DNA from 2 places in the Curtobacterium sp. NPDC098951 genome. Region 2 is predicted to be linked to the other one. Evidence: predicted binding sites of a transcription regulator. Region 2 holds the regulator's gene; the other holds the start of a gene.
What was found. Region 2 encodes HspR, which represses chaperone genes until heat shock. Its sites were predicted from a motif close to AAGTTGAGTCNNNNNGACTCAACTT; they were not measured.

Region 1: ACIQUC_RS09245 (Hsp20/alpha crystallin family protein) is a predicted target of HspR. The motif match lies at 7,585-7,609, and genes of this name have one in related genera.

What each region holds. Positions count from the first base shown of each region.
Region 1 covers NZ_JBIWAG010000003.1:65,076-79,720, reverse strand. The annotation lists gene ACIQUC_RS09280 (MFS transporter) at 1-1,318, shown strand, start outside; gene ACIQUC_RS09275 (dihydroxyacetone kinase family protein) at 1,315-3,018, shown strand; gene ACIQUC_RS09270 (triose-phosphate isomerase family protein) at 3,015-3,785, shown strand; gene ACIQUC_RS09265 (response regulator transcription factor) at 3,791-4,462, opposite strand; gene ACIQUC_RS09260 (sensor histidine kinase) at 4,459-5,787, opposite strand; gene ACIQUC_RS09255 (SDR family NAD(P)-dependent oxidoreductase) at 6,025-6,711, opposite strand; gene ACIQUC_RS09250 (hypothetical protein) at 6,810-7,118, opposite strand; gene ACIQUC_RS09245 (Hsp20/alpha crystallin family protein) at 7,130-7,561, opposite strand; gene ACIQUC_RS09240 (helix-turn-helix domain-containing protein) at 7,688-8,338, opposite strand; gene ACIQUC_RS09235 (APC family permease) at 8,335-9,852, opposite strand; gene ACIQUC_RS09230 (APC family permease) at 10,057-11,550, shown strand; gene ACIQUC_RS09225 (primary-amine oxidase) at 11,630-13,663, shown strand; gene ACIQUC_RS09220 (hypothetical protein) at 13,665-14,267, shown strand; gene ACIQUC_RS09215 (hypothetical protein) at 14,398-14,580, shown strand; gene ACIQUC_RS09210 (MarR family winged helix-turn-helix transcriptional regulator) at 14,645-14,645, shown strand, end outside.
Region 2 covers NZ_JBIWAG010000002.1:720,812-735,456, forward strand. The annotation lists gene ACIQUC_RS08040 (class I SAM-dependent methyltransferase) at 1-83, opposite strand, end outside; gene ACIQUC_RS08045 (hypothetical protein) at 191-2,107, shown strand; gene ACIQUC_RS08050 (heat shock protein transcriptional repressor HspR) at 2,177-2,587, opposite strand; gene ACIQUC_RS08055 (DnaJ C-terminal domain-containing protein) at 2,714-3,724, opposite strand; gene ACIQUC_RS08060 (nucleotide exchange factor GrpE) at 3,748-4,407, opposite strand; gene dnaK (molecular chaperone DnaK) at 4,408-6,273, opposite strand; gene ACIQUC_RS08070 (Ig-like domain-containing protein) at 6,558-9,290, shown strand; gene ACIQUC_RS08075 (DUF3060 domain-containing protein) at 9,379-9,813, shown strand; gene ACIQUC_RS08080 (polysaccharide biosynthesis tyrosine autokinase) at 9,923-11,290, shown strand; gene ACIQUC_RS08085 (sugar transferase) at 11,333-11,974, shown strand; gene ACIQUC_RS08090 (glycosyltransferase family 4 protein) at 11,971-13,233, shown strand; gene ACIQUC_RS08095 (glycosyltransferase) at 13,273-14,391, shown strand; gene ACIQUC_RS08100 (O-antigen polymerase) at 14,395-14,645, shown strand, end outside.

The DNA of each region.
Region 1 (14,645 bases), on a different contig from region 2:
GAAGCACCTCATGCCGATGCTCGTCATCCTGTACTTCGTCGCCTTCCTCGACCGCACCAACGTCGGGTTCGCCGAGGAGGCGCTCAGCGTCGACCGCGGCATCTCCGACGCCGCGTTCGCACTCGGTGCGGGCATCTTCTTCATCGGCTACGCGATCTTCGAGATCCCGTCCAACCTGCTGCTCAAGCGGTTCGGCGCACGGTTCTGGCTCGCCCGCATCGCGATCACGTGGGGCATCGTCGCCGCACTGTTCTCGTTCACGACGAACGACACGATGTTCATCGTCCTGCGGTTCATCCTCGGCGTGACCGAGGCCGGCCTGTTCCCGGGCGTCATCATGTACCTGTCCGAGTGGTTCCCGAACAAGGTCCGCGTGCGGATGTTCGCGATCTTCTACCTGGCGCAGCCGTTCTCGCAGATGATCGGCGCCCCGCTCTCCGGCGGCTTGATCAGCTTCGGCGACCAGGCCACCCCGTTCCACGGCTGGCAGGTGATGTTCGCGGGCGAGGGACTGCTCGCGGTCCTCGCGGGCATCGCCGCGCTGGTGTTCCTGACGAACAGTCCGCAGCAGGCGAAGTGGCTCGACGACGGGCAGAAGGCGTCGCTCACCGCGGCGATGGCACGCGAGGACACCGCCCGCAGCGAAGACGGCCCGACCGGCATCTGGAAGGCGATGGCCAGCGGCCGCGTCTGGTACTTCACGATCATCTACTTCTGCCTGCAGGTCGCCGTGTACGGCACGACGTTCTACCTGCCGCAGCAGGTGTCCTCGCTGCTCGGCCAGGACGTCGGCTGGCAGGTCGGTCTCGTCGCCGCGATCCCGTGGCTCGTCGGGCTCGTCGCCTGCTACCTCGTCGGTTCGAAGGCGGACACCGTCGGACGTCGTCGCCGCTGGGGCACGATGTTCTACGTCACGACCGGGCTGTCGATCCTCGGGTCGGCGTGGGCCGGTGCGAACGGGCAACCGGTCCTGGGCATCCTGTTCATCACGCTGGCCGTCGCGAGCTTCCTCGCGGTGGGGCCGATCACCTGGGCGTACCCGACGGCCTTCCTGACCGGTGCGGCCGCCGCCGCGGGCATCGGGCTCATCAACTCGCTCGGCAACCTCGGCGGGTTCGTGGCACCGATCATGCGCACCGCGATCAACGACGTGGTGCCGACCGACAGCGGTGCGTTCGGCATCGTGTCGCTCGGGGTCCTGGCCTTCGTCGCGGCCGTGATGATCTTCTGCACGAAGTTCTTCCGGGGGGCGAAGGCGGATGACCTGCTCGACACCTCGCACGTCCGCACCACGACGTCGAAGGAGACGAACGCGTGACCAGACTGTTCAACGATCCGGCGGACTTCGCCGACGAGGCCACCGACGGGTTCGTCGCCGCGAACGAGCGCTGGGTACGGAAGGTGCACGGCGGGGTCGCCCGCGCGACCACGAGCCCCGCCGGCACGGTCGCCGTCGTGATCGGTGGCGGGTCCGGCCACTACCCGGCGTTCGGCGGACTCGTCGGGCCGGGCCTGGCAGCCGGCGCCGCGATGGGCAACCTGTTCGCCAGCCCGAGCGCCCAGCAGGTGGCCGGTGTCGCCCGCGCTGCCGAGCACGGTGGCGGGGTGCTGCTGTCGTACGGCAACTACGCCGGCGACGTCCTCAACTTCGACGCCGCCGCGCGCACCCTCGAGGCCGAGGGGATCCCGGTGCGCACGGTGCGGGTGACCGACGACGTGGTGAGTGCGCCCGCCGACCGTGCGCACGAGCGTCGTGGGATCGCGGGGGACCTCTGCGTGTTCAAGGTCGCGGGAGCCGCCGCCGAGCGTGGCGACGACCTCGGCACCGTCACGGCGATCGCGGAGCGGGCGAACGAGCGGACCCGCAGCTTCGGCGTCGCGTTCTCCGGCTGCTCGCTCCCCGGCGCGGACGAGCCGCTGTTCACCGTCCCCGAGGGCCGCATGGCGATCGGGATGGGCATCCACGGCGAACGCGGCATCGACGAGACCGACGTGCCCACCGCGTCCGGACTGGCGGACCTGCTCGTCGACAAGCTGCTGACGGAGCTGCCGTCCGGTGTCGCGGCCGACGGGGCACGTGTCGTCCCGGTCCTGAACGGCCTCGGTTCCGTGAAGTACGAGGAGCTCTTCGTCGTCTACCGATCGGTGCAGCGGCGTCTCGCGGAGGCCGACATCGTCATCGTCGAGCCCGAGGTCGGGGAGCTCGTGACGAGCTTCGACATGGCCGGCGTCTCGCTGACGCTGTTCTGGCTGGACGACGAGCTCGAGGAGCTCTGGGCCGCACCCGCCGACACCCCCGCCTACCGCAAGGGCGGCGCCGTCGCCGCGGAGCGGCTGCCGGATTCGGCGCTCGAGGCCGACGAGGGAATCGTCGTCGGCACCGGGTCGCCCGAGTCCCACGCGATCGCGGAACGCATCGCGACGGCCATCGCCGCGGCGCGGGCGGTCGTCGACGAGCACGCCGACGACCTGGGCGCGATGGACGCCGTGGCCGGCGACGGCGACCACGGCATCGGCATGCAGCGCGGCGTGCACGCCGCGGACGCCGCCGCGCGAGCAGCGCTCGAGCGCGAGGTCGGCGCCGGCGGACTGCTCGCGATCGCCGCCGACGCCTGGTCGGACAAGGCCGGTGGCACCTCCGGTGCGATCTGGGGTGCGGCACTGGAGGCACTGGGTCGCGTCCTCGGCGACACCTCGCGTCCGTCGGCCACGACCGTCGCGGACGCCGTGCACGCGGCCACCGAGGCCGTCCTCGCGTTCGGCGCCGTCCCGGGCGACAAGACCATGGTCGACGCGCTCGTCCCGTTCGACGACGCGTTCGGCCGGGCGGTGCGCGAGGGTGCGGCGACCGGTGACGCCTGGCGGACCGCGGTCGCGGCTGCCCGGGAGGCGGCGGACGCCACCGCCGACCTCGTGCCGCGCAAGGGACGGGCCCGGACCCACGCCGAACAGGCCGTGGGGACGAAGGACCCGGGTGCGGTGTCGTTCGCGTTGATCGTGAAGGCGGTCGCTCCGTGATCACCGTCGGGGTGTCGCTCAAGACGTACTTCTCGCACGGCCGGACGCTCTCGTGGGCGGCCGAGGTCGCGGACGTCGCCCGGCGGCACCCCGCGGTGACGTCCGGAGCGGCGTCGCTCTTCATCGTGCCGACCTTCCCGGCGCTCGTGCCGGTCCGGCGGATCCTGGACGAGGCCGACGCCCCCGTCCAGCTCGGGGCGCAGGACCTGTCGTGGGCCGACGCGGGTCCCTACACCGGCGAGGTCACGGGCGCCGAGCTGCGGGAGATCGGGGTCGACCTCGTCGAGATCGGGCACGCCGAGCGGCGCTCCCTGTTCCACGAGACCGACGACGAGGTCGCGGAGAAGGTGCACGCCGCCTTCCGCAACCACCTGCAGCCGCTGGTCTGCGTCGGGGAGACGAGCCGCGCCTCCCGTGCCGAGACCGTGGCCGAGGTGACCGCGCAGCTCGACCGGGCCGTCTCGACGGCGATCGCGGACGGACTGGCGGGGCCGCTCGTCGTGGCGTACGAGCCGGTGTGGGCGATCGGCGCTCCGGCACCGGCCCCCGACGACCACGTCGTGGGCATGCTCGCGGGGATCGAGGAGCACCTGGCGACCCGGCCGGAGCTCGCCGGATCCGTGGTGATCTACGGCGGCAGCGCCGGACCGGGCCTCCTCACCCGCGGCCGGGGTCGGATCGGCGGACTGTTCCTCGGCCGGTTCGCGCACGACCCCGCCGCGATCGCCTCGATCCTCGACGAGGTGGCGGCACTCGAGGAGAGGTGAGCCGCTCAGGCGTCGCGCGCGCCCGCGAGTCCGTGGTCGTGTGCGTAGACCACGAGCTGCACCCGGTCCCGGAGCGCGAGCTTGCCGAGGATGCTCGAGATCTGCGTCTTGACCGTGGACTCCGTGACGAACTCCTTCGCCGCGATCTCGGCGTTCGACAACCCCCGTGATGCCCACCCGAACACGATCCGCTCGCGGTCCGTCAGCGACTGGAACGCCTCGGGCTGGGGTGTCGGGGCACGCTCGACGTCGGCGCCGAAGAGCTGCGAGAGGTCGTTCGGCGCGATCACCGAGTTCCCCTCGTGCACGGCGCGGACAGCGGCGAACAGGAACGGTGGCGTGGTGTCCTTCAGCAGGAACCCGCTCGCGCCGAGCCGGATCGCCGTGGCGGCAGCGGGGTCGAGGCCGAACGTCGTCAGCACGACCACGCGGGGGAGCGGCCCATCGACCGCGCCGGAGAACAGCTGCCGGACGGTCTCGACCCCGTCCGTCCCCGACATCCGCATGTCGAGGAGCATCACGTCCGGTCGGAGCTCGGGGATCCGCGCCAGCGCCTCGGCTCCGTCGGAGGCCTCGCCGACGACGACCATGTCGTCCTGGGCGTCGAGCACGACGCGCAGGCCGGCGCGGAACAGCGCCTGGTCGTCGGTGAGCAGGATGCGGATCGGATCGGTCATCGGTTGGTCCCCCCATGGACGTCGAACGGGATGCGGGCGCGTGCGGCGAACACGTCGTCCAGGACGGCGGCGTCGAACGAGCCGCCGAGTGCGGTGAGCCGGGTGTGCATCCCGGCGAGTCCACGACCCGAGCCGCGGGTGCTCGCGGCCGGGACGACGACCGGGCCGGTGCCGACCGGGACGACGACCGGGCCGGTGCCGACCGGGCCGGTGCCAGCGGTCACGGTGCCTGCGGTCGGGCCGGTGGCCGGGCCGGTGCTCGCGGTCGGGACCAGGTTCTCGACCTCGAGCACGAGGTCGGCGGACCGCCAGGTCTCCCGCACGGTGACCGGCATGCCCGGGGCACCGTGCCGCAGGGCGTTCGTGAGCATCTCCTGCAGCACCCGGCGCGCGGCCGTCCCGCTCGTCGGACCGAGCACCACCGGCTGCCCGCGGACCGCCTGGTCGACGTCGACCCCGGCCTCGCGGATCCCCTGCACGATCTCCTCGAGCGAACCGGGGTCGGTCGCGGCGCCGGAGCCGTCGATGTGGCCGAGCACCTGTCGGACCTCGACGAGGGAGCTCCTGGCGGTGCTCGCGATCGTGGCGCTGACCTCGCGGATCCGGGCCTCGTCGTCGAGGAACGGCACCGAGTCCGCCTGCGCGATGATCACCGCGAGGGAGTGTCCGACGACGTCGTGCACGTCACGGGCGATGTCCGCACGGATCCGCTCGGACTCGGCGACGTCGATGGCGCGGGTCGCGGTGGCCTCGGCCTCGGTCGCGACGGCCTCGGCCCGGGACGCCGCCGCCTCGGCGTCCGCCCGGCGTTCGGACTCGCGGTCGCGCGACCGGAAGGCCCGCACGGCGACGCCGCCGGCCCACACGCCGAGGAGCGCCGTCACCGGAGCTGCCATCGCGAGGAACGCCTGGTCGCGCGGCCCGTTGATGAGCACGAGGAACCGGAAGCCGGTCAGGGCGAGGTAGAGCGTGGCCCCGATGCCGGCCACGAACGCGAGCACGCCGGACACGATGACCTCGGTGCGGGTGCCGACCACGGCCGCGGTGCCGATCACCACGAAGATGGCGAGGTCCACGAGCGACGGCCGTTCACCGCCCCCGACCTGCACGATGCCGAGCACGACGACCATGAGCATCGCCGCCGTCGGCGAGAGACGGCGGAGGGCGATGGCCGCGGCGGCTGCCAGGACCGCGGCGAGGCTCGCGTGCTCGAGCTCGAGGTCGATGGGGAGCAGGAAGACGAACGCCGCGAAGGCCGCCCAGGCCACGTCGACGATGATCGAACGGGTGGCGAGCGGCCGGATGAACGTGCCCCGTTCCGTCACGGCACGATCATCGCACGGGGCGGTCCGCCGCCGTTCACGGGGTCGGCGACATCGCGAGGAGCGCGACGGCGGTCACGACGACGATCGCCGCGCAGAGCATCAGGGTGGCGATCGTGTGCTTGGTCGAGGTGTCCATGCTCCGAGCCTCGCCGACCGCCCGGCGTCCGGCATCGGGCGCGAGGGTGAACGCCTTCATCCCCACGGATGAAGGCGTCTGGTCCGTGCGGACGCGGTCGGTCAGACGGTGATCTGGCCCAGCACGCGGTGGGCGATCGCGATCGACTCACCGGACACCACCGACAGCGGCGACGCGAGGAACGCGACGAGGTCCGCGATCTGCTGCGGGCTCGACTCTCCCGGGGCGCCAGGTCGCACCTCGGCGCTCGGGGCGTCCGTCACCGTCCCCGGGTTGACGACGTTGACCGTGACCCCGGTGCCGGCGGCCTCGTCGGCGAGGTTCTTCGCGATGACGCTCACCGCGGTGTTCCGCAGCGACGCCGTGATGTTGCCCGACAGGTAGGCGTTCTGCCCGCTGATGACCACGACACGACCGAACCCTGCTCCGCGCTGGGCGGGGAGCACGGCGTTGGCGACGCGGAGGAACCCGAGCGCCTTGCCGTCGATCGCGGTGAGGACCTGCTCCGGGTCGGACTTCCTCGCCGGGTCGAGCGTGCCGGCGCTCGGGGCCGCGGTGACGACGAGCGCGTCGATGCGGCCGTGCTGTTCGAGCACGCGGGCCACGCCGGCGTCCACGGAGGCCTGGTCGGCGGTGTCGATCGCGACGCTGTCGGGGGAGTCACCGGCGCTCCGTGAGGCGACGACGACGGTCGCCCCCTCGGCCCGGAGACGATCGGCGACGGCGGCGCCGATGTACCCCTTCCCTCCGACGACGAGCGCGACACGGTTCTTGAGTTCGAGGTCCACGCCGTCACGCTACGCCCGCACGATCCGCTCGGGACGGACGGACGGACGGACGGGAGGCGCGGTGCCGGCTGGCACCGCGCCTCCCGTCGGGTGGGCGGTCACCGACCGATCGTCGTGACCGCGCCCGTGTCGTCCGGCTGTTCCACGCGTGGCGGCGCGAAGACGCCGTCGTACAGGCGGACGGCACTCCACCCGGCGACGAGTCCGGCTGCCCCCAGCACCGCGGCGATCCACGGCACCACCGGGGTACCGGTCCAGGCCCCCGGGGCGGCGACCCACGCGAGGAACACACCGATCGTGCTGCCCGCGGCCCCGATCACGGCGGCCGTCCGCCGGTCGAGGCTCGTGTACGTCAGCGCGATCGTCACGGCGGCGATCGCGGCGAGGGCGTCGACGAGGTCGAACACTGCCGCCGCTCCTACTCTCCGCTGCCGACGGCGAGCTGCTCGCGTCCGCCACCCGTGGTGACGGTGATCTTGCGGGGCTTCGCCGACTCCTTGACGGGGATCGTGACGCTCAGGACACCGTTGTCGTAGCCGGCCGTGATGCGCTCGGCGTCGAGGCCGTCCCCGAGCGTCAGCTGCCGGACGTACGTGCCGGGCTGGCGCTCGCGCGTGAGCCACTGCGAGCCCTCGGGAGCGCCGAGGGTGCGCTCGGCACGGATGGTCAGGACGGACCCGTCCACGTCGATGTCGACGGAGCCCGGGTCGATGCCCGGCAGGTCGACGTCGAGGACGTAGTGGTCACCCGTGCGGTAGAGGTCCATCGGCATCGAGCGGGGCCCCGCGGTGCCGAGGAGGGAGCCGGCGAGACGGTCCAGCTCGCGGAACGGATCGAAGTTCATCGTCATCGGAATCAACTCCTTCGTGTCTGCTGTTGAGTCCCCTCGACTCAACTGCGACATGTTCTAGCACTCGAGCCTGGTGAGTGCCAAAAGAACGCTCGGAGTCCGCTCGGAGCAGCGGATCTGCGGCGGTCAGCCGAGCAGCGGTTCGAGCCGCGAGACCGCGCTCCGCAGCAGCCCGAGCGTCGCGCCGGGCGCCTCGATCCGGGCCGCGGGAGCCGACAGGGTCAGCGCCGCGACGAGCTGCCCGTCCTCCCCGAGCACCGGCAGCGCCAGACACCCGAACCCCGCCGCGAACGCGCCGGTCTGGTGGACGGGTCCGCGACCGCCCGTCGCGTGCAGCCGCCCCATCGCGCTGGCGTCGGGCGTCGCCCGCAGTGCCCGCTCGTCGAGGAGCGGGAAGTCCGGGTCGACGTCGAGGTCGCGGATCCCGGACGCGTCGTAGCGGGCGAGGTGGACGCCGGCCCGCACGGCCGACCGCACGTCGGCGAGCACCGCACGCACGGCGCGGGGGAGCGGCGGGGGCACGGCCGGTGCCGTCACCCCCGCGAGTTCGGCGACCTTGTGCCCGAGGGCGAAGCCGCGCAGGTCTGGCAGCCGCACGAGGTACTCGTCCTCGACGAGCAGGGTGATGAGCCGGTAGGTGGTCGCCCGCGGCATCCCGAGTACGTCGGAGAGCTGCTGCGCGGTGATGCCCGGCCCGGCGCGCGCGACGGCCTCGAGCACCGCGAGGGCGTTCTGGACCGCCTTCGGCTGTCGTGCGCGCAGACCGGGTTCGCTCATCGCACCCCCGTCCCGTGGCCGGGTCCGTCGGTGGGCCGGGAGGCGCGGAGCAGGTCCGCCACGACCGGCACGTCGTACACGGCGCGGCTCCGACCCCGCCGCCACGGCCGCCGACGGGTCACCACGAGGAACACCGCGACGACGGCGGCGACCGACCCGACGGCGAGGACGACCGCGGGCCAGTGCGGCGACGCGGCCTCGACCCCGAGGTAGGTGAGGAGGACGGCGGCGAGCAGCACCCCGGTGGCCGTCGCCACGATCGCGACGCCGGTGGTCAGCTCACCGATCCGCCGCAGGAACGCCGGCGCGGCGAAGCAGGTCAGGGCGTAGGCGGCGAGGTAGCCGAGCGCGGCCACCACGAGCTCGGCCTCCATCAGCGTCCAGGTCGGGATGCCGCTCGCCAGTCCGGCCACCGGCAGCGCCGTGAGGAGGCTGCACGCGAGGACGCCGGCCACGAACGGGGTGCGGAAGCGTGGGGACGCCCGGCCGAGCACGCGCGGCAGCACCCCCTCGCGGGCCATCGCGAACAGGACGCGCACGAGGGCGGTGGTGGACGCGATCGCGCAGGCGGCGAACGACGCGGCGATCCCGAGGTCGAGGGCCCAGCCGATCCACTGCAGTCCGGACGCGTTCGCGAGTTCGTTCACGGGCGAGGCGCTGTCGGCGAGGTCCGCGCCCATCGCCGCGAAGCCGAGCTGCTGCGCCGCCGCACTGGCGAGGTAGAGCACCCCGGCGACGAGGACCGTCCACGAGATCGCGCGCGGGATCGTGGCGAAGGGGCGCCGCGCCTCCACGCCGAGGACCGAGGCGCTCTCGAACCCGACGAACGCCGTGACCGCGAGGGCGGTGCCGACCGCGAACGGCGCGGGTGCCGTCGGGCCGAGCGCCATCGCCGAGGCGTCCACGGGGTGCAGTCGGGCGACCAGCGCCACGATGAGCACCACGATGACGGCGACGGACAGGGTCTCGACGAGCAGGGTCAGGCGGGTCGACACCCGGACGCCGAGCGCGATGACCGCGAACACGGCCGCGCCCATCGCCACGACCACGACGACGGTGACGCGGGCGCTGCCGCCGGCTGCCGGGACGAACCGGGACAGCAGGTAGTCGAGGTAGTAGCCGCTGCCGGTCAGCGAGAACATCGCGATGAAGCCGTACCCGAGGAGCAGCGCCGCCCCCGCGACGACCCCGGCGACCGGTCCGAGGCCGAGCGACACGTAGGTGTACAGCGAGCCCGTGCCGGCGACGCGTCGGACGAACTGGTTCACGGTGCGGCCGACGAGGAACGACAGGGCCATCGCGGCGAGCAGTGACCACGTGGCACCCTGCCCGGCGACGGTCGCGACGAGCACCGGGATCGTGGTGGCTGCGGCCGACGGCGCGACCGCGGACACCGACTGTGCGAGGACGTCGACCGGGCCGACGCTGCGCCGGGAGAGTCCGTCGACGGGGGACCGTGTGCCCACACCCGGCACCCGTGGCGGGTCGGCGATGGCACGGTCGAGCGCGGTCATGCGGCAACGGTACGACCGCGGCGTTGCCCCGGTGTGCCGACGGTGTTTCGCCCGCGTCTCACGCAAACGAGACACCGGCCGCGGGCGCGTCCCATTCGGGCGCGACCGGGTTTCACGCGGGCGGAACGAGGCCGCAACCGCGGCGCGGGACCGTGGTCCCACGCCACCCCGGCACACCCTCCCCACCCGAACCGGAAGGTCACGATGTCCAGCATCACGAAGGACCCCGCCTCACTCGGAGCCGTCCCCGCGCCGCAGCGGACGATGCGCGGCTCGCTCGGCGTCACCGCGATCGTGTTCATGGTCGTCGCGGCGGCCGCACCGCTCACCGTCGTCGGCGGAGCGGCGCCGCTCGGCATGCTCCTCGGCAACGGCGTGGGGTTCCCGTCGCTCTACGCCGTCTCCGCCGTGGTCCTGCTGCTGTTCTCGGTGGGCCTCGCCGCCATGACCCGGCACGTGCCGCGGCCCGGGGCGTTCTTCACCTTCGTCGGACACGGGCTCGGCCGGCCGGCGGGCGCGGGTGCCGCCACCCTGGCGCTCCTGACGTACACGACCATCCAGGTCAGCGTGCACGGCTACATCGGGTACCTGCTCGGCGTGACGGTGTCCGGTCTCGGCGGACCGGACATCCCGTGGTACGTCTGGTCGCTCGTCGTCGTGGCGCTCGTCGGGGTCCTCGGCTACCGGCACATCGACCTGTCGAGCAAGGTCCTCGGCGTGCTGCTCGTCGGCGAGGTCGGGATCGTGCTCGTCCTCGTCGCGGCGATCGTGTTCCGCGGCGGGGCCGACGGCCTGTCCCTCGCACCGTTCGAGCCGACGCAGATCGCGTCCGGGTCGCCCGGCGTCGGCCTGATGTTCGCGATCGCCGCGTTCATCGGGTTCGAGGCGACCGCGATCTTCCGCGACGAGGCGAAGGACCCGGAGCGGACCATCCCCCGTGCGACCTACACGGCCGTCATCGGCATCGGGGTGTTCTACACGCTCGCCTCCTGGGGGCTCGTGATGGCCTGGGGTCCGGACGGCGTCCTCGCCGAGGCCGCGAAGGACCCGGGCTCGCTCATCCTCACCACCGCGGCGCAGTACATCGGGACGGCGGGCGAGGCCGTGCTCAACGTGCTGCTGCTGACGAGCATGTTCGCCTGCGTCCTGTCGTTCCACAACGTCATCACCCGGTACCAGCACTCGATGGCGAACGCCTCGCTGCTCCCCGCGCGCCTCGGCGACGTGCACCACAAGCACGCCTCGCCGCACACCTCGAGCGTCGTGCAGACCGTGACCGCCGCCGTGCTCGTGGTCCTGTTCGCGGTGCTCGGGCTCGACCCGGTGCTGCAGGTGTTCAGCTGGTTCGCCGGCGTCGCCACCCTCGGGGTCGCGATCCTGATGGCCGCGACGAGCCTCGCCGTGATCGTCTACTTCCGCCGCACGCGGACCGACCGCCGTGTCTGGAACACGGTCGTCGCCCCGAGCCTCGGGTTCGTCGGGCTCGTCGCCTCCGCCGTCCTCATCTGGGTGAACTTCCCGACGCTCGTCGGCGACGTCGACGCCTCCGGGGCGAGCGTCTTCGGCGTCGTGAGCACCGTGCTCACCGGTCTCGTCGTGGTCGTCCCCGCCGTCGGCGTGGTGCAGGCGATCGTGCTGCGCCGCCGCAGTCGGAGCCGCTACGAGCAGATGCTCGACCGCCTCGCCACCGAGAGCTGACCCGCCGGACGCCCACCGCGCCTCCCGGCCGCACCCACCCGACCCACGCACGACGCACCACGCAAGGAGCACCACGCACATGACGATCACCGACCCGACCACCGTGACCACCGACGCAGCCACCACCGCGCACCCGCTCGGCAGCCTGACCCCCGACGAGTTCACCGCGGTCCGCGACCTCGTCACGGCGCAGCCGGACTGGACCGACACCACCCGCTTCGCGTACGTCGGCCTCGAGGAGCCGCCCAAGCACGAGGTCCTCGCATGGCAGGCCGGCGACGGCCCCCTGCCGGACCGCACGGCACGCGTGATGCTGCTCGACATGGCGACCGGTCGCTCCACGGACCGTGTCGTGTCGATCACCACCGGCGCGGTGCTGCGGACCGACGTCCTCGACGGCTCCCGCGGTCAGCTGCCGGTCCTCATCGAGGAGTTCGACGCCGTCGGTGAGATCGCGAACGCCGACGAGCGCTGGGTGGCCGCCCTGGCGAAGCGCGGCCTGTCCGCCGACGAGGTCAAGTGCGTCCCGCTGTCCGCCGGGTACTACGACTACCCGGAGGAGGTCGGCCGACGCATCCTGCGCGTCCTCGCCTTCAAGCAGGACCACCCCGCCGACCACGTGTGGGCGCACCCCGTCGACGGGCTGTCGGCCTACGTCGACGCCGCGAACCGCACGGTGACGCGGATCGTGGACGTGGCGGAGATGCCCGTGCCGACGACCTCCGGCAACTTCGACGACCCGGCGATGCAGGGCGAGCCGCTCGACCTCAAGCCGATCGTCATCACCCAGCCCGAGGGACCGTCGTTCCGCGTCGACGGCGAGTTCGTCGAGTGGGCGAACTGGCGGTTCCAGGTCGGCTTCGACGCCCGCGAGGGGCTCGTGCTCCGGCAGCTGTCGTGGCAGGACGGCGAGCGGCTGCGCCCGATCGTGTACCGGGCGTCGATCGACGAGATGCTCGTGCCGTACGGCGACCCGGCCCCGGTGCGGTTCTGGCAGAACTACTTCGACACCGGCGAGTACCTGTTCGGACGCTTCACGAACTCGCTCGAGCTCGGCTGCGACTGCGTCGGCGAGATCCGGTACTTCGACGCCGTGCTGGCCGACGAACTCGGGAACCCGCAGACCATCCGGAACGGCATCTGCATGCACGAGGAGGACTTCGGCACGCTCTGGAAGCACGGTGACATCTACACCGGCTCGCAGGAGGTCCGTCGTTCCCGTCGCCTGGTGATCTCGTTCTTCACGACCGTGGGCAACTACGACTACGGGTTCTACTGGTACCTGTACCTCGACGGCACGATCGAGTGCGAGGCGAAGCTCACCGGTGTGCTCTTCACGTCGTCCTACCCCGGACGCTCCGACGACGGCGCGGACTACCCGTACGCCTCCGAGGTCGCCCCCGGCCTCGGTGCCCCGTACCACCAGCACCTGTTCTCGGCGCGGCTCGACATGATGGTCGACGGGCTGTCGAACGCCGTGGACGAGGTCGACGCCGTCCGCGTGCCGGTCGGCCCCGGCAACGAGCACGGGAACGCCTTCACCAAGTCCGTGACCCGCATCGCGTCCGAAGCGACGTCCGGCCGGCTCGCCGACGCGTCGAAGGCCCGCACGTGGTTCATCTCGAACACCGAGGAGCGCAACCACCTCGACCGTCCCACCGGCTACGTGCTGTACCCGCAGGACGCCCCGGTGCTGCTCGCCGACGACTCGTCCTCGGTCGCGGCCCGTGCCGAGTTCGCCCGGAAGCACCTGTACGTCACGCAGTACGACCCGGCGGAGCGCTTCGCCGCGGGGGACTTCGTGCACCAGAACCCCGGCGGCGACGGAGTGGCCCGGTACGTCCAGGGCGACCGGTCGCTCGACGGCGAGGACATCGTGCTGTGGCACACCTTCGGTCCGACGCACTTCCCGCGACCCGAGGACTGGCCCGTGATGCCGGTCGACTACGCCAAGTTCACGCTGAAGCCGTACGGGTTCTTCCCGCGGAACCCGGCGCTGAACGTGCCGGCGGCGATCGGCGCGACGGCCGCGTCGCACTGCTCGCACCACGCGTCCGGCGGGGTCGAGGCCGCCCACGACGCGGCCACCAACGACCACGGGCACGGTCACTGACGTGACCGACGTGCTCGGGCTCGCCGCCATCGTGCCGGCGTCCGCCGGGGCCTGCTGCACGGTCGGGGCCTGGCGCCCCGGCCGTGCGGTCGACGTGCTCGCCGCGCTGGTGATGGTCGCGGCGATGCTCGACGGCGTCTTCGCACCACGGGTCCTGCCCGGCGTCGTCTGGTTCGTGGTGCTCGCGGCACTCGCCGTCGCGGTGGCGGCCGCGCACCGGTTCCAGACCGGTCCGGATGCGGCGGGGCCGCGGAGGGACGGGTCGGCCCCGGCGGGTCGCGACGCCTCGGCGCACGGCCGGTTCGGGCGACTGCACGCCGCGCTCGGCCTGCTCGCGATGGGTGCGCTCGGGGTCGGGGGGATGGGCGGCCCGGCCGCGTCCGGCGTCGGGATGTCCGGCATGCACGAGCACGCCGGTGTCGTCGGGGTCACCTGGCACCTCGTGCTGGCCGGCCTCGCGGTCGGTCACCTGGTCCTCACCGCCCGTGTGGTGCGGGACGGCGTGCGGCACCGCTCCCCGGTGCTCGGCCTGGTGGAGACGCTCGCGATGGGGGTCGCCGTCGCGGTGATGGCGGCGGCGATGCTCGGAACGACACCGATGTAGTTCGGTTCTTCTAACAATTCGGTGCGCTAACCGTACAGAAAACGAACAGTTCGTTGCCCTGATCGTTTACTCCGTGAAATAGTTCTGACGTCCACACGGGACAGCACGGATGACGAAGGGCGGTATCGCAATGCACAGCACGTACACCGGGATGCCGCGACAGACACGGCTCAGCGGGACGCACACGCGCGTCGGGCTGACCGACCCCGCCGTGATCGACGCGTACGTCCAGCGCCGCATCCAGGACCCGTCGCTGCTGTCCGGCCGCGCCGAGCCGTCCTACGCCGACTTCTTCTCGGTCCCGGCCGCCTAGACCGCGCCGTACCGGTCCGAACCAGATCCCCGACCCGAACCAGGCAGAGAGCACACCCGACCACA
Region 2 (14,645 bases):
AACCGGTCGGTGCCGTCGATCGCGATGAGGTCCGGCGCGTCGTCGTGACGGCGGCGGAAGAGGTCGGCGAAGTCGGGTGGCACGGCGCCAGCGTACCGGTCCGGCTGTTGCCAAGCGTTGCCAAGACTTTCACATACGGTGTTCCACATCGATATGTTGCTGAGGTCCTGTTCGACTCCGAAGGAGCCTCATGCAACTCACTGTCCCCACCGCCCGCGCGCGCTGGATCGCGGTCGGCGTCTGCGTCACCGCGGCCATCGCCGCCGGCGGCGCGACCTCGGCGTCCGCCGCGACGACCCAGGCCGACGGCGACCAGGTCGTCGGCCCCCTCGTCACCGAGACGTCGTCCTTCCAGGGCGCACCGGCGTTCGCCGCACCGCTGCCGGGCGCCGCCGGTCAGGAGATCGCCGCGAACCGTGCGGCGACGCTCGCCGGCGCCCTCGACCGCGCCGTCGACTGGTACCTGCCGGCGCCCGGCACCGTCGGCCCGGTCCGCCCGGTGTCCGCGCCCGACCTGTGCCTCAGCGCCGCGACCGCGACGGCCGGCATCAACTCCCGCGTCACGCTCGAGTCCTGCGTGGACGGCGCCGTCGAGCAGCGGTTCTCGCTCGCGAGCAACCAGGGGTCGAACAACCCGATCGGCACCGGTCTCCGTTCGGAGCGCAACGGCGGCTTCCTCGGGCTCTACAACAACGACCCCGTGATGCGACTCCAGGTCAAGGAGATCGCCGACCGGCTGCCGAACGTGGCGGACTTCCTGCCGGCCTTCGACGCCCGGATCGACCGCATCGACACCCTGGCCCGCACCGCGTTCCTCAGCGGCCGCGGCACCCCGAACGCGCAGGTCCTCGTCGACGGCGCGAACGCGGTGTCCATCGGCACCGACGGACGGTGGACCGCGGTCGTCACCGGCCTGGCGTTCGGCACGAACACGATCCGCCTCGAGCAGTACGTCGGGCCCGACCGCACCGGGTCGACCACCCTCACCGCCGTGCTGGCCGCCGACGAACTGACCTTCACGACGACGTTCTCCCCGATCCGCGACACCCCCGTCCAGGCCGCCGGTACCGCCCACCCGGGCGCGACCGTCCAGCTGCGGGACGCCGCCGGCACCGCGCTCGGCGCCCCGGTCACGGCGAACGCCACCACCGGACGCTGGTCGACGACCATCCCGGCACCGAACGCGGCCGGCACGTACGCCGTCACGGCGACCCAGTCGCTCGCCGGCCTGGTCGACTCGGAGCACGCGGTGACGCGCGACGTCGACTACGGCGCGGGCGTCGCCGTGGAGACCCCCGCCGACGGTGCCGCGCACACGGGCGGTCCGGTCGACATGTCCGGCACGGGCGAGCCCGGGTCGACGATCGAGGTGCACGACGTCACCGGCGGCGCCGACCGCATCGTGGGTCGCAGCACCGACGTCGTCGCGCCGGACGGTCGCTGGACGCTCACGACCGACGACCTCGACCGGGCCGAGCACGTGCTCCGCGTCGTGCAGTCCTCGCGCGGCGCGAACACGACCACCGCCCAGGTGACGATCAACCCCGGCTCGAACGGCAGCCTCGCGCCGGTCGTGCTCACGTCGCCCCGAACGGTGACCCCCGGACTCTCGAACACGTTCCGCGGCACCGCCGAGCCGGGTGCGACCTACCGGGTGCTCAACGTCTCCGGCACCCAGATCGTCCCGGGCACGCTGACCGTCGCCGACGACGGCACGTGGGAGTTCGAACGCGTCGTGTCGACCGGCGCCACGTCGTTCCAGTTCGCGGTCGAGCAGACGAAGGACGGGCAGACCGAGACCTCGGAGCTGTTCTCGATCGACGCGAACCAGGGGGTCGCCCCGGTCGTCGTGACGACGGACGCGGTCCTCCCCGGCTTCGTGAACACGTTCGAGGGCACCGGCCCCGCCGGCGCGACCTACGAGGTGCTCAACGCCTCCGGCACGGTCATCGTCCCCGGTCGCCACACCATCGGTGACGACGGCTCGTGGTCGTTCGACCGGACGGTGTCCGCCGGGTCGCTCCGCTTCGGCTTCAAGCTGCGGGTGACCGTCGACGGCTCGACCTACACGACGCGGCTCTACGACCTGCCCGCCGCGACGCGGTGACCCGCTGACGGCCTGACACGACAGCGGGCTCCGGGACATCATGTCCCGGAGCCCGCTGTCGTTCGGTCGTCAGCGCGGCGGCCGCCACAGCACGATCTGCGTATTCCGCTGCGGCCGCACCCCGGCGCGGAGCGGCACGGCTCCGCCGGTGGCCGAGGCCGCGAACACGCGAGCACCCGGCCGGTTGATGAGCTGGTCGGCGAGCGCCGTCTCGAGCTCGGAGATCCGTGATCGCAACGCCCGGTTCTCGTTCTCGAGCTCGAGCACTCGACGGATGCCCTCGAGCGAGACGCCCTCGGACCCGAGCTGTGCGATCTCGCGGAGCTGGGCGATGTCCCGCATCGAGTACCTGCGGGACCCGCCCCGGGTCCGCCCGGGGACGACCAGACCGAGCCGGTCGTACTGCCGCAGCGTCTGCGGGTGCATCTCGGCGAGCTCGGCGGCCATCGCGATCGCGAAGACGGGCGAGTTCTCGTCCATGTCGGTCATGGCGTGTTCCTTCCGTCTTCCGCGTGGTGGTGGAAACCAGCCTGGAGGCTCTGCGAGCGTCCGTCAGGAAGCCGCGCCGAGCCTCCAGGCTGGGTTCATCGCTGTTGTTGCGTGACGCTAGTCGCGCGCCTTGGCGAGGAGGTCCTCGCGCGGGTTCTCGTCGGGCAAGACGTCGGCGAGGGCCTCGACGGCCTCGCGCTGCTTGTCCGACAGGTGGGACGGCACCGCGACCTGGACCGTCGCGAGCAGGTCGCCCGTGCCGTTCTTGGTCGTGACGCCGCGACCCTTGACGCGCAGGACGCGACCAGACGGGGTGCCCGGTGCGACCCGGAGCTTGACGGTGGAACCGCCGAGCGTCGGGACCTCGATCGTCGCGCCGAGGGCCGCCTCGACGAACGTCACGGGGACGTCCAGCCGGAGGTGCTGCCCGTCACGCTCGAAGACCGGGTGCTTGCGGACCGTGACGGTGACCACCAGGTCGCCCGCCTCGCCGCCGTCGGGCGACGGTTCCCCGCGCCCGCGCAGTCGGATCTTCTGCCCGTCCGCGACGCCCGCCGGGATGCGGACGTTCACCGGACGGCCGTTGCCCTGCGAGAGCTTGACGGTGTCGCCCGCGATCGCGGTGGTGAAGTCGAGGGTCGTCGTCGCCGTGACGTCGCGACCCTTCGTCGGCCCACCGAAGCCCCGGTAGCCGCCGCTGGACTGGCCGAAGCCACCGCCACCGCCGGCTGTGCCTGCTCCAAACATGCCGCCGAGGATGTCTTCGAAGCCGCCGGCTCCGCCCTGACCGAAGCGGACGCGTTGCCCGCCGCCGCCCTGACCGAACATGCCGCCGAAGACGTCCTCGAAGCCCCCGCCCTGGCCCGGGCCACCCGCCGTGAAGCGGGCACCCGAACCCATGGCGCGGACCTGGTCGTACTCCTGGCGCTGCTCCTTGTCGGAGAGGACCGAGTAGGCCTCGCTGATCTCCTTGAAGCGGTTCTCGGCGGCGGCGTCGCCCGGGTTGGAGTCCGGGTGGTACTGCCGCGCGAGCTTCCGGTAGGTCTTCTTCAGCTCAGCGTCGCTCGCCGTCTTGTCGACGCCGAGGACCTTGTAGAAGTCCTTGTCGAACCAGTCCTGACTGGCCATGAATCCCTACCTCCTCCCCGCGCTCAGGCCGGGACCGCCACCGCGACCTTGGCCGCACGGAGGACCCGCTCGCCGAGCTTGTAGCCCGGCTCGACGACGTCCGCCACGGTCTGGCCGGTGGCACCGGGTGTCGGGAGCTGCACGATCGCCTCGTGGATGTTCGGGTCGAAGGACTCGCCCTTCTCGCCGATCTGCACGAGCTTGAACTTCTCGAAGCCGCCGCGGATCTTCTGTCCGATGACCTGCATGGGGCCCTCGGCGAGGTCACCGTGCGCCTCGGCGCGGGTGAGGTCGTCGAGCGCCGGCAGCAGTGCCCGGACGACCTCGGCGATGGCGACCTCGCGGTTGGCCTCGCGGTCGCGCTCGACGCGCTTCCGGAAGTTCACCAGCTCGGCCTGCGCACGGAGCATGTCCGCACGCATCTCGGCCACCAGGTCGCGGTCCTCGGGGCTGAGCTTGTCCTCGGCGATGCCGCGCGCGGCGTCGGCGAGGAGCGCTTCGTCCTCCGGCGAGAGGTCGTTCTCGGCGTCGGCGGCCGGGCCGCCGGCGGCGGGGCCGTCCGTCGGGAGTTCGACGTCGGGCCCCTCCGCCTCGATGAGGTCCTCGGGCTCGGCCGCGTTGGTGGCGTCGCCCTCGACCTGGGGTTCGTCCTCGTTCGGCACGTTGTCCTTGGGGTCCGTCATCTACTTCTTGTCCTTGTCGTCCTCGTCGTCCACGACCTCGGCGTCGACGATGTCCTCGTCGTCGGCCGGCTGCTCGCCAGCGGGCTGCTCGCCACCGGCGGCACCGGCTGCTGCGTCCTGCTGGGAGTAGATCGCCTGGCCGAGCTTGCCCTGCGACTCGTTGAGCTTGTCGAAGGCGGTCTTGACGGCCTCGTCGTCCTCGCCGGCGAGTGCCGACTTCAGGGCGTCGACGTCGGCCTGGACCTCGGACTTCACGTCCGCGGGGAGCTTCTCGTCGTTCTCCTTGATGAGCTTCTCGATCGAGTAGACGAGCTGCTCGGCCTGGTTGCGACGCTCGTTGGCCTCGCGGCGGGCCTTGTCCTCGGCCGCGTGCTCCTCGGCTTCGCGGACCATGCGCTCGATGTCCTCCTTCGGCAGCGACGAGCCGCCGGAGATGACCATCGACTGCTCCTTGCCGGTGCCCTTGTCCTTCGCGGACACGTGCACGATGCCGTTGGCGTCGATGTCGAAGGTGACCTCGACCTGCGGGACGCCGCGGGGGGCCGGGGCGATGCCGGTCAGCTCGAAGGTGCCGAGCGGCTTGTTGTCACGGGTGAACTCGCGCTCGCCCTGGAAGACCTGGATCGCGACGGACGGCTGGTTGTCGTCCGCGGTCGTGAAGGTCTCGCTCCGCTTGGTCGGGATCGCGGTGTTGCGGTCGATGAGCTTCGTCATCAGGCCGCCCTTGGTCTCGATGCCGAGCGACAGCGGCGTGACGTCGATGAGGAGGACGTCCTTGCGCTCGCCCTTCAGGACACCGGCCTGCAGCGCGGCACCGACGGCCACGACCTCGTCCGGGTTGACGCCCTGGTTCGGGGACTTGCCGCCGGTCAGCGACTTGACGACCTCGGCCACGGCGGGCATGCGGGTCGAGCCACCAACGAGCACCACGTGCGCGATGTCGTTGACCGAGACACCGGCTTCCTTGATGACGTCGTTGAACGGCTTCTTCGTGCGGTCGAGCAGGTCGGAGGTCATCTGCTCGAACTGGGCGCGCGAGATGGTCTCGTCGAGGTTGAGCGGACCGTCGGCCGTCAGCGTCAGGTACGGGAGCTGGATGCTCGCCGACATCTGCGACGAGAGCTCCTTCTTCGCCTGCTCGGCGGCTTCCTTGAGGCGCTGCTTGGCGATCTTGTCGGTCGACAGGTCGACGCCGTGCTCGTCCTTGAACTTCTTGACGAGGTAGTCGACGATGCGCTGGTCCCAGTCGTCACCACCGAGGCGGTTGTCACCCGAGGTCGCGCGGACCTGGATCGTGGAGAAGTCGTCGTCCTTGCCCACCTCGAGCAGGGAGACGTCGAACGTGCCGCCACCGAGGTCGAAGACCAGGATGAGCTCGTCTTCCTTGCCCTTGTCGAGGCCGTACGCCAGCGCGGCGGCGGTCGGCTCGTTGATGATGCGGAGGACGTTCAGGCCGGCGATCTCACCGGCGTCCTTGGTGGCCTGGCGCTCGGCGTCGTTGAAGTACGCCGGCACGGTGATGACCGCGTCGGTCACGTCCTCACCGAGGTACTGCTCGGCGTCGCGCTTGAGCTTGCCGAGGATGCGGGCCGAGATCTCCTGCGGCGTGTACTTCTTGCCGTCGATGTCCGTCGTCCAGTCGGTGCCGATGTGGCGCTTGACGCTGGCGATGGTGCGGTCGACGTTCGTGACGGCCTGGCGCTTCGCGGTCTCGCCGACGAGCACCTCGCCGTCCTTGGTGAAGGCGACGATCGACGGCGTGGTGCGCATGCCTTCGGCATTCGCGATGACCGTGGGCTCACCGCCCTCGAGCACGCTGACGACCGAGTTGGTGGTTCCGAGGTCGATGCCTACTGCACGTCCCATGTGTGGGTGCTCCTTCTGTTGGTACTCGTGATGCTGAAGTCGTTGGACTTGCGTCCGATGGACTCAACCTTACTCCGGTGCACCTGGACGTCAAGACGACAGCCCCGGAACTTGCCATGAGTCGGCTCAAGTCGCTGGCGATCGCGGATGTTGTATTTCAGCGTTCGGTTTGATATTCTGGTACGGCAGCGGGGTCTCCCGCGAACATCCACCGCGAGCCGCCGACGGCCCGATCGTCCGAGCGAGAGCACGCGGCCCGACCCCCTCGAAAGGGATCACCAACCATGTCATCCAAGAAGAAGCGTCTCGCGAAGGGCCTGGGCGCCGGTGCGCTCGCCGTCGCGACGATCGTCTCCGGTCTGTCGTTCGGTGCGGCTTCCGCGTCCGCCGCGCCGGTGTCCGTCGACGCCGCGAAGACCGTGCAGTTCGTCTGGCAGAAAGCGGCGAACGACTACCGGTTCGCCAAGTACGTCGTCCAGGACGTACAGGACAGCCCAGGCAGCAATGTCAACTACATGACCGAGTCCGCACAATTCCGGACTCTCGCTGCGGCAAAGGCCGCGGCTCCGAGCTACGCCGTTCATCCTTTGGGCGACGGCGCGTTTCAGCTGAAGATGTCCGACGGCGAATGTCTTCGCGATGCGCCGGGCGCACAGTATGTCGTGTGGGACTGCGACGATCCCGAAACGTTCCTTCGGCAGGACGCAACTGGAGCGATCTACCGCACGCTCGCCGGGCACAGGATCTATACGTCGACCCAGCTGGCACCTTGGGAGGGTGGGGGTGGTGTTTACACCTTGACATCGACGGGTGAACCTGACAGCCGCTGGATCGGTATTCCATCGAACCTCGGTTCCGACTACGCGGGCATCACGGCGAACGGGTCGTTCGACGCGGACATCGCGAAGAAGGCGACCGTGTCGGGCACCGCCGAGCCGGCAGCGACGGTCACCCTGAAGAAGGGCGCGACGACGCTCGGCACGACGACCGCGGCCGAGGACGGCACCTACTCGTTCGACGTGGATGCCCCGAACAAGGGCGGCGCCCTCGCCCTCACCGTCACGCAGACGATCGACGGCAAGGACGGCGGCTCGAAGGACGTCGAGCTCGACTACGGCAAGGCTGTGGCGATCACCGGCCCCGAGGACCAGGAGGAGGTCGCCGCCGGGTCCACCGCGATCACCGGTTCCGGTGAGGCCGGCTCCGACGTGCAGGTCTTCGACAACTCCGGCCGCAACCCGGTCATCTCGGCCAAGGTCCGCAGCAACGGCACGTGGTCGGGTACCGCGACGCTGACCGCCGGTGAACACACGCTCGAGGCGAAGCAGATGTCGAAGGGCGCCAACACCACGACGGCGACCGTGACCGTGAACCCGGGTCAGTCCGCGCTCACCGCGGCGGAGATCACCACCGACGAGTACACGCCGGGTCAGCGCACCACGTTCGCCGGTACGGCGACCGCCGGCGCGACCGTCGACATCCTCGACGGCAACGGGTCCGTCATCGTCGGCGGCGTGCGCGTGGCCGAGAACGGCTCGTTCTCGTTCCAGCACACCCCGGCCGCGAACAGCACCGAGTTCTCCTTCCGCGTCCGCCAGACGCTCGGTGACGCCACGCGCACCGACGGTCCGTTCACGATCGACGCCACGGTCGACGCGTTCGCTCCCGTCACCGTCAGCCGTCCGGCGACCGTGACCCCGGGTGTCGAGAACGTGTTCTCCGGCACCGCGACGCCGAACGCGACCTACCGGGTGCTGAACGCCTCGGGCAGCCAGATCGTCCCGGGCACCTTCACCATCGACGCGGACGGCAACTGGACGTTCCGTCGTGCGGTCTCGACCGGCGCGTCCAAGTTCGACTTCAAGCTCGAGCAGACGCTGAACGGTGAGACCCGTACGTCGCAGCTGTTCAGCATCCGCGCGAACGCCGGGTACACGGTCACGAACACGACCCGCTCGGTGCGTCCGGGCGTGAACAACACGTTCACCGGTACCGGTCCCGCCGGTGCGTCCTACCGCGTCCTGAACATGTCGGGCACCCAGATCGTCCCGGGCACCTTCGACATCGACGGTCAGGGCAACTGGACCTTCGATCGAGTGGTGTCGCTGGGCGCTCCGAACTTCAAGTTCAAGCTCGAGGTCACGACGGCGGACGGGGCGACGTTCACCTCGCCGCTCTACACCGTGAACGCCGCCTCGCTCACCCCGGTGACGGTCGACACGACCGAGGTCTTCCCCGGTCGCCAGAACACCTTCGAGGGCACCGGTGAGCCCGGCGCGAGCTACACGGTGCTGAACATGTCCGACACGGTGCTCGACCCGAGCATCGAGAGCACGTTCCGCGTCGGCCAGGACGGCAAGTGGGAGTTCAAGCGCGTCGTCTCGATGGGGGCTGCGAACTTCAAGTTCAAGATCCGTCAGACCCTCAACGGCCAGACCACGACGAGTGACCTGTTCACGATCGACGCCGCCACCTTCCAGGCCCCGACCGTCGACAACGAGTACGTGAACGCCGGCATCTGGAACACGTTCACCGGAACCGTCACCCCCGGCGCGACGATCCGCGTCCTGAACACCTCGAACAACGAGCTCTCGGGCGTCACCGACCTCGTGGTCGGCGCGGACGGCAAGTACTCGTTCAAGCGGATCGTCGGTGCGACGAGCACCAAGCTCGACTTCCGCATCGAGCAGACGCACCTGGGCAAGACGATGATCGGCGACACCGTGACCCTGCAGGCCCGCACCGCGGACGTCACCATCGACAACACGACGGTGACCCCGGGTCGCGTGAACACCTTCACCGGCACTGCGACCCCGGACGCGACCTTCCAGGTCTTCACCGTGGGCAACGTCGGCGACGCCCCGCTCGCGAGCGGCACCGTGTCGGCGCAGGGTCGCTTCGCCTTCGACCGCACGGTCGGCGCCGGCGCCACCTCGTACGCCTTCAAGATCGTCCTCACCAAGGACGGCAAGCAGAGCGTCTCGGCTCCGTTCACCATCACGGCCAGCACCCGCTGACCGAACCCCACCACGGCGACGGCGCCGCGGGACCCCCGTCCCGCGGCGCCGTCGCGCACGCCCGCAGCACCACCCGAAGGACCAGATCATGAACTCGACCGCAATCCGCACGCTCGCCGCCACCTCCCTCGCGCTCGTCGCCGCCGTCGGCCTCAGCGCCTGCACCGCGAACTCGTCCGGCGGGGACCAGAAGCCCACCGCTACCGCCTCGGCATCCACGAAGGTCGCCGAGACGCAGTACAACGACTGCATCGACGGATCCCTGCAGATCTTCGACGACAGCAAGGACGCCAAGCCCGCCACGTTCGGCGACTGCGCCGGCGCCAGCATCATCTCGTCGGGGCGCACCATCACGCTCGGGACGGTGCCGACCCTGACCGTCGAGGGGCAGAAGAACACGGTCGACGTGACCGGCGTCAAGTCCCTGACCGTCCTCGGCAACGAGAACACCATCACGTACCACGGCACCGCGCCGAAGGTCGACGACCAGGGCAAGGGGAACGCCATCAAGCCGGCCGGCTGATCCACCGATCACCGGCATCGAAGGGCCTCGCACGTGCGGGGCCCTTCGTCATTGTCATTGCTCATGTGATGTATTACACTGAGTACGTCAGCCCGAACGAAGGACCGCCATGAACGCCTTGATGATCGCCCGAGCCCTGCTCCGCAGCTGGTGGATCCTCGCCACGTGCGCCGTCCTCGGCGTCGCAGTCGCGGCCCTGAGCAGCGCCACCACGACTCCGACCTACCGCGCGTCGACCTCGTACTACGTGTCGGTCGCCGGCCAGGACGCGTCGACCGCCGGCGAGATCGCACAGGGTTCGACGGCGGCCCAGCAGAAGATCAAGTCCTACGTGCAGCTCGCCTCGTCCCCTCGGGTGCTCACGCAGGTCATCGACGAGCTCCACCTGAAGACCACCCCTGCCGAACTCGGGCAGCGGGTCACGGCGAGCGTCGGGACCGGCACGGTGATCATCTCGATCGCCGTCACGGACACGGACGCCGAAGACGCCGCCCGCACCACCGAGGCGATCGGCTCGACCCTTGCGTCGGTCGTCAGCCAGATCGAACCCGAGATCTCCGCGAAGACCCCGTCGGTGCGACTCGAGGAGATCACCCCGGCGACCACGCCGAGCTCCCCGGTGGGGCCGAAGACCGCGGCGAACATCGTGCTCGGCTTCGCAGCCGGTCTCGCCGTCGGTGCAGCGCTCGCCCTCCTGCGGAGCGGGCTCGACACCCGGGTCCGGACCGCCGACGACCTCGAGGAGGTCGGCCTGCCGCTCCTCGGAGACATCGCCTTCGACAGCGACGCCGCCGCGCATCCGCTCATCGTCCGCGACAACGCCGGGAGCGCTCGCAGCGAGGCCTTCCGGGCACTCCGCACGAACGTCCAGTTCCTGCGGTCCGACGGACCTCGGACGCTCGTCGTCACGAGCGCCCGCCCCTCCGAGGGCAAGACCACGACCACGGCGAACCTCGCGGTCGCGATGAGCCAGGGCGGCCTCCGCGTGGCCGTCGTCGACGCGGACCTGCGACGTCCGAACCTCGCCAACGTCATGGGCGTCGAGGGTGCTGCCGGCCTCTCCGACCTGCTCGTCGGTCGCGCCGAGCTCGAGGACGTCCTGCAGGAGTGGGGCGAGGACGGACTGCACGTGCTGCCGGCCGGCACCATCCCGCCGAACCCCAGCGAGCTCCTCGGGTCCGAGGCGATGGAACGCGTCCTCGACGTCCTCACCGACCGGTTCGACGTGGTTCTCCTGGACACCCCGCCGGTCCTCGCCGTCACGGACGCCTCGATCCTCAGCGCGCTCGTGTCGACGACCCTCCTCGTCAGCGCAGCCGGTCAGACGAAGCGCACCGAGGTGCGACTCGCGACCGAGGCGCTCGAACGAGTCGGACGACAGGCCAGCGGCGTCGTCCTCACCAAGACCAAGCACGCGCGACGTCAGGGCGGCTACTACCGCTCGGAGTACGCAACCGTCACCACCCCGTCCGCCTGACACGCCACCCGACAACCCGACAACCCGACAGGAGCCACGACCATGAACCACGACCGTCGTACGCGCGTGATGCGCACGAAGCGGATCCTCGATGTCTGCGGCGCCGTCCTCGGACTCGTCATCGCCGGACCGGTCATGCTGGTCGTCGCGGCACTCGTCGCGATCCGGCTCGGCCGACCCGTGATCTTCCGGCAGGAGCGACCGGGCCTGCACGGCTACACCTTCACGATCCTGAAGTTCCGGAGCATGCTCGAGGTCGACGAGGCCAAGGGCATCACGACCGACGACCAGCGGCTCACCCGGTTCGGCCGGCTCCTCCGTTCGACGAGCCTCGACGAGCTGCCGAGCCTCTGGAACATCCTGCGCGGCGACATGTCGTTCGTCGGCCCCCGGCCGAGCCTCTGCCGCTACCTCGACCTCTACACCGACGAGGAGGCGCGTCGGCACGACGTCCTCCCCGGCCTCACCGGGCTGGCACAGGTCCGCGGACGGAACGAGCTGCCGTGGCCCGAGCGGCTCCGGTCGGACGTCGAGTACGTCGACTCGATCAGCCTCGGCCTGGACCTCCGGATCCTCCTGCGCACCGTGGTCGTCGTCCTGCGCCGCGAGGGCATCACCGCCCCCGGCCACGCCAGCTCCGACGTCTTCACCGGCACGGACCGGATGACGGGGTCGACGGCATGAGGACGGTCTGGATCGTCAACCACTACGCCCACCACCACCTGCGGGACGGCCGTGCGACCCGCCACCAGTCCCTCGCCGAGCACCTCGCCGGGCTGGGCTGGCACAGCGTCGTCATCGCCGCCGGGACCGACCACCCCACCGGCCGCTCGCACCTCCGCGGCTCCCGTCTCCGGCAGCGCTGGTCCGGCGCCGGGCACGAGTTCCTCTGGCTCCGCGGCATCGACTACCGCGGCGCGGGCATCCGGCGGACGATCCGTCGCGCCGCGGACATCCTCCTGTTCACGCTCCTGCTGCTCGCCCCCGGGACGCTCGCCGGACTCCCCCGGCCGGACGTGATCGTCGGCGGGTCGTTCCACCCGCTCGCCGCCTGGGCGGCCGCCCGCCTGGCGAAGCGGCACGGGGTGCCGTTCGTCTTCGAACCCCGCGACCTGTGGCCCGAGTCCGCGCTGGGCCTCGCCGGCATGACCGAGCGGCACCCGGTGATCCGTGCGCTCCGCCTGCTCGAGCGGAGCATCGTCCGACGGAGCGACCACATCGTCTCGCCGCTCGGCGGGGTCGGGCGCTACTACGCCGACCGCGGGTACACCGGTGACTTCACCTGGGTGCCGAACGGCGTCGCGGTCGAGGAGCTCCCGGGCGAGCAGTCCGATGCGGTGGCACCGCGCGGCACCGACGGCCCGTTCACGGTCACGTACATCGGCTCGATGGGTCCGGCGAACGCGCTCGAGACCGTCATCGACGCGTTCGACCGTGCCGCGACGACCGCCGCGGCACGCGGGACCGGGCCGCTCGCCCTCCGCCTGGTCGGAGACGGCGCCGACGTGACGGCGCTCCGGGAACGCGCGTCGCGCCTCCCGTCCGCCGCCTCGATCTCGTGGGACGGCCGCGTCTCCCAGGGCGACGCCCGCCGGATCGGCCGGCAGGCCGACTGCCTCGTCGTCAACATGCACGACCTGCCGCTCTACCGCCACGGCGTCTCGATGAACAAGCAGTACGAGTACATGCTGCTCGGCCGGCCGCTGCTGGTCGGTGCCCCGGTCCCGCTCGAGTCGGTCGAGGCGTCCGGGTGCGGCGTGCACGTCGCCGCCGACGACGTCGACGCGATGGCCGACGGCATGCTCGCGCTCGCCGCCATGCCCGCCGCGGAACGTGACGCGATGGGCGCTCGGGGCCGCGACCACGTGCTCCGCGAGCACGACTACGCACGCCTCGCCCGCACGTACGCCGGAGCACTCGACTCCGTCACCGACCGCCCCTGACCCAGCAGCTCCTCGCCGCAGACCCGAACGGATCCGCCCATGCGCTACGACATCGTCCACGTCTCCTCCGCCCACCCGTGGGTCGACAACCGCGTCCACCTGCGCGAGGCCGCTGCGGGTGTCGCCGCCGGACGACGCGTGCAACTGATCGCCGTCGAGAGCGACCTGCGTGCGCCGCGGACCGGGGTCGACGTCGTGTGCATCCCCCGCCGACGTCGGGTCCGACGCATGGTCCTGTCGACCGTGCAGGCGCTGCGACTCGCGCTGCGCTCCGGAGCGCGAGTGGTGCACCTGCACGACCCCGAGCTCATCTGGACGATCCCGGTGCTCCGCCTCGCCGGTCGTACCGTCGTCTACGACGCGCACGAGGACCTCCCCGACCAGGTCTGGGGCAAGGACTACCTGTCGCACCGACAGCGTGCCGTGTTCGCGGCGCTCTCACACGTGCTCCTCCGGGTCGCCGGGACCGCGAACCGCGTCGTCGCCGCGACCGAGTGGACCGGACGTCGGTTCCCGGCGGACCGCACCGTCGCGATCCACAACTTCCCGCTCGAGCGCGCCGAGGACTCGGCGCAGCGCCCCCTCGCCGACCGCGCACCGATCGTGGCGCACGTCGGCGTGCTGAGCCGTGACCGGGGCATCGACGTGATCAGCGCGGCTGCGGTGCTCGATGCGTTCCCCGCGGACTGGCGCGTCGAGATGGTCGGTTCGATCGACGCCGCGACCGACACCTCCGTGCTCCGCGGCGCCGAGGCGACCGGGCGCGTGCGACACCGCGGCGTGGTCGGACCGATGGAGGCGCGGGACCTGCTCCTCGACGCGCGGATCGGGGTCGTGCCGTTCCGACGGACCCCCGTGACCGACCAGATCTTCCCCACCAAGCTCTTCGAGTACCTCGCCGCCGGCCTCGCCGTGATCGCCACCGACGTGCCGCTCTGGCGCCGGCTGCTCGACGGCGTCGGGTGCGTGACGTTCGTGCCGGCCGACGACCCCGGCGCGATCGCCGCCGCCGTCCGTCGGTACGCCGAGGACCCGGAGCTCCTCGCCGCGCACGGCGCCGAGGCCAAGGCCGCGGCGGCGCGGTTCTCGTGGGCACGGGAGGCCGACCGGCTGACCGCGGTGTACGACGAGCTGCTCGCGACGACCGGCAAGGCCTGACCCGTGGACCCCGTGCAGGCATCGAAGCGGTCCCGTCGCACCGCCCCCGGGACGATCGTGGTGCTCCGACGCGTGGTCTTCGTCGTGGGTGCGGTCGCCGCGCTCGCAGCGACCATGAACTGGATCTCCGCGGTCCTGGTGGCGCCGTTGTTCAGCTACCTCGGCTACACCTACGTCGGGGCGTCGCCGATGGTCATGCTGGCGGCGGTCCTGCTGACGAGCGCGGTCGCGCTGGCGCTGCCGGTGCGGATCAC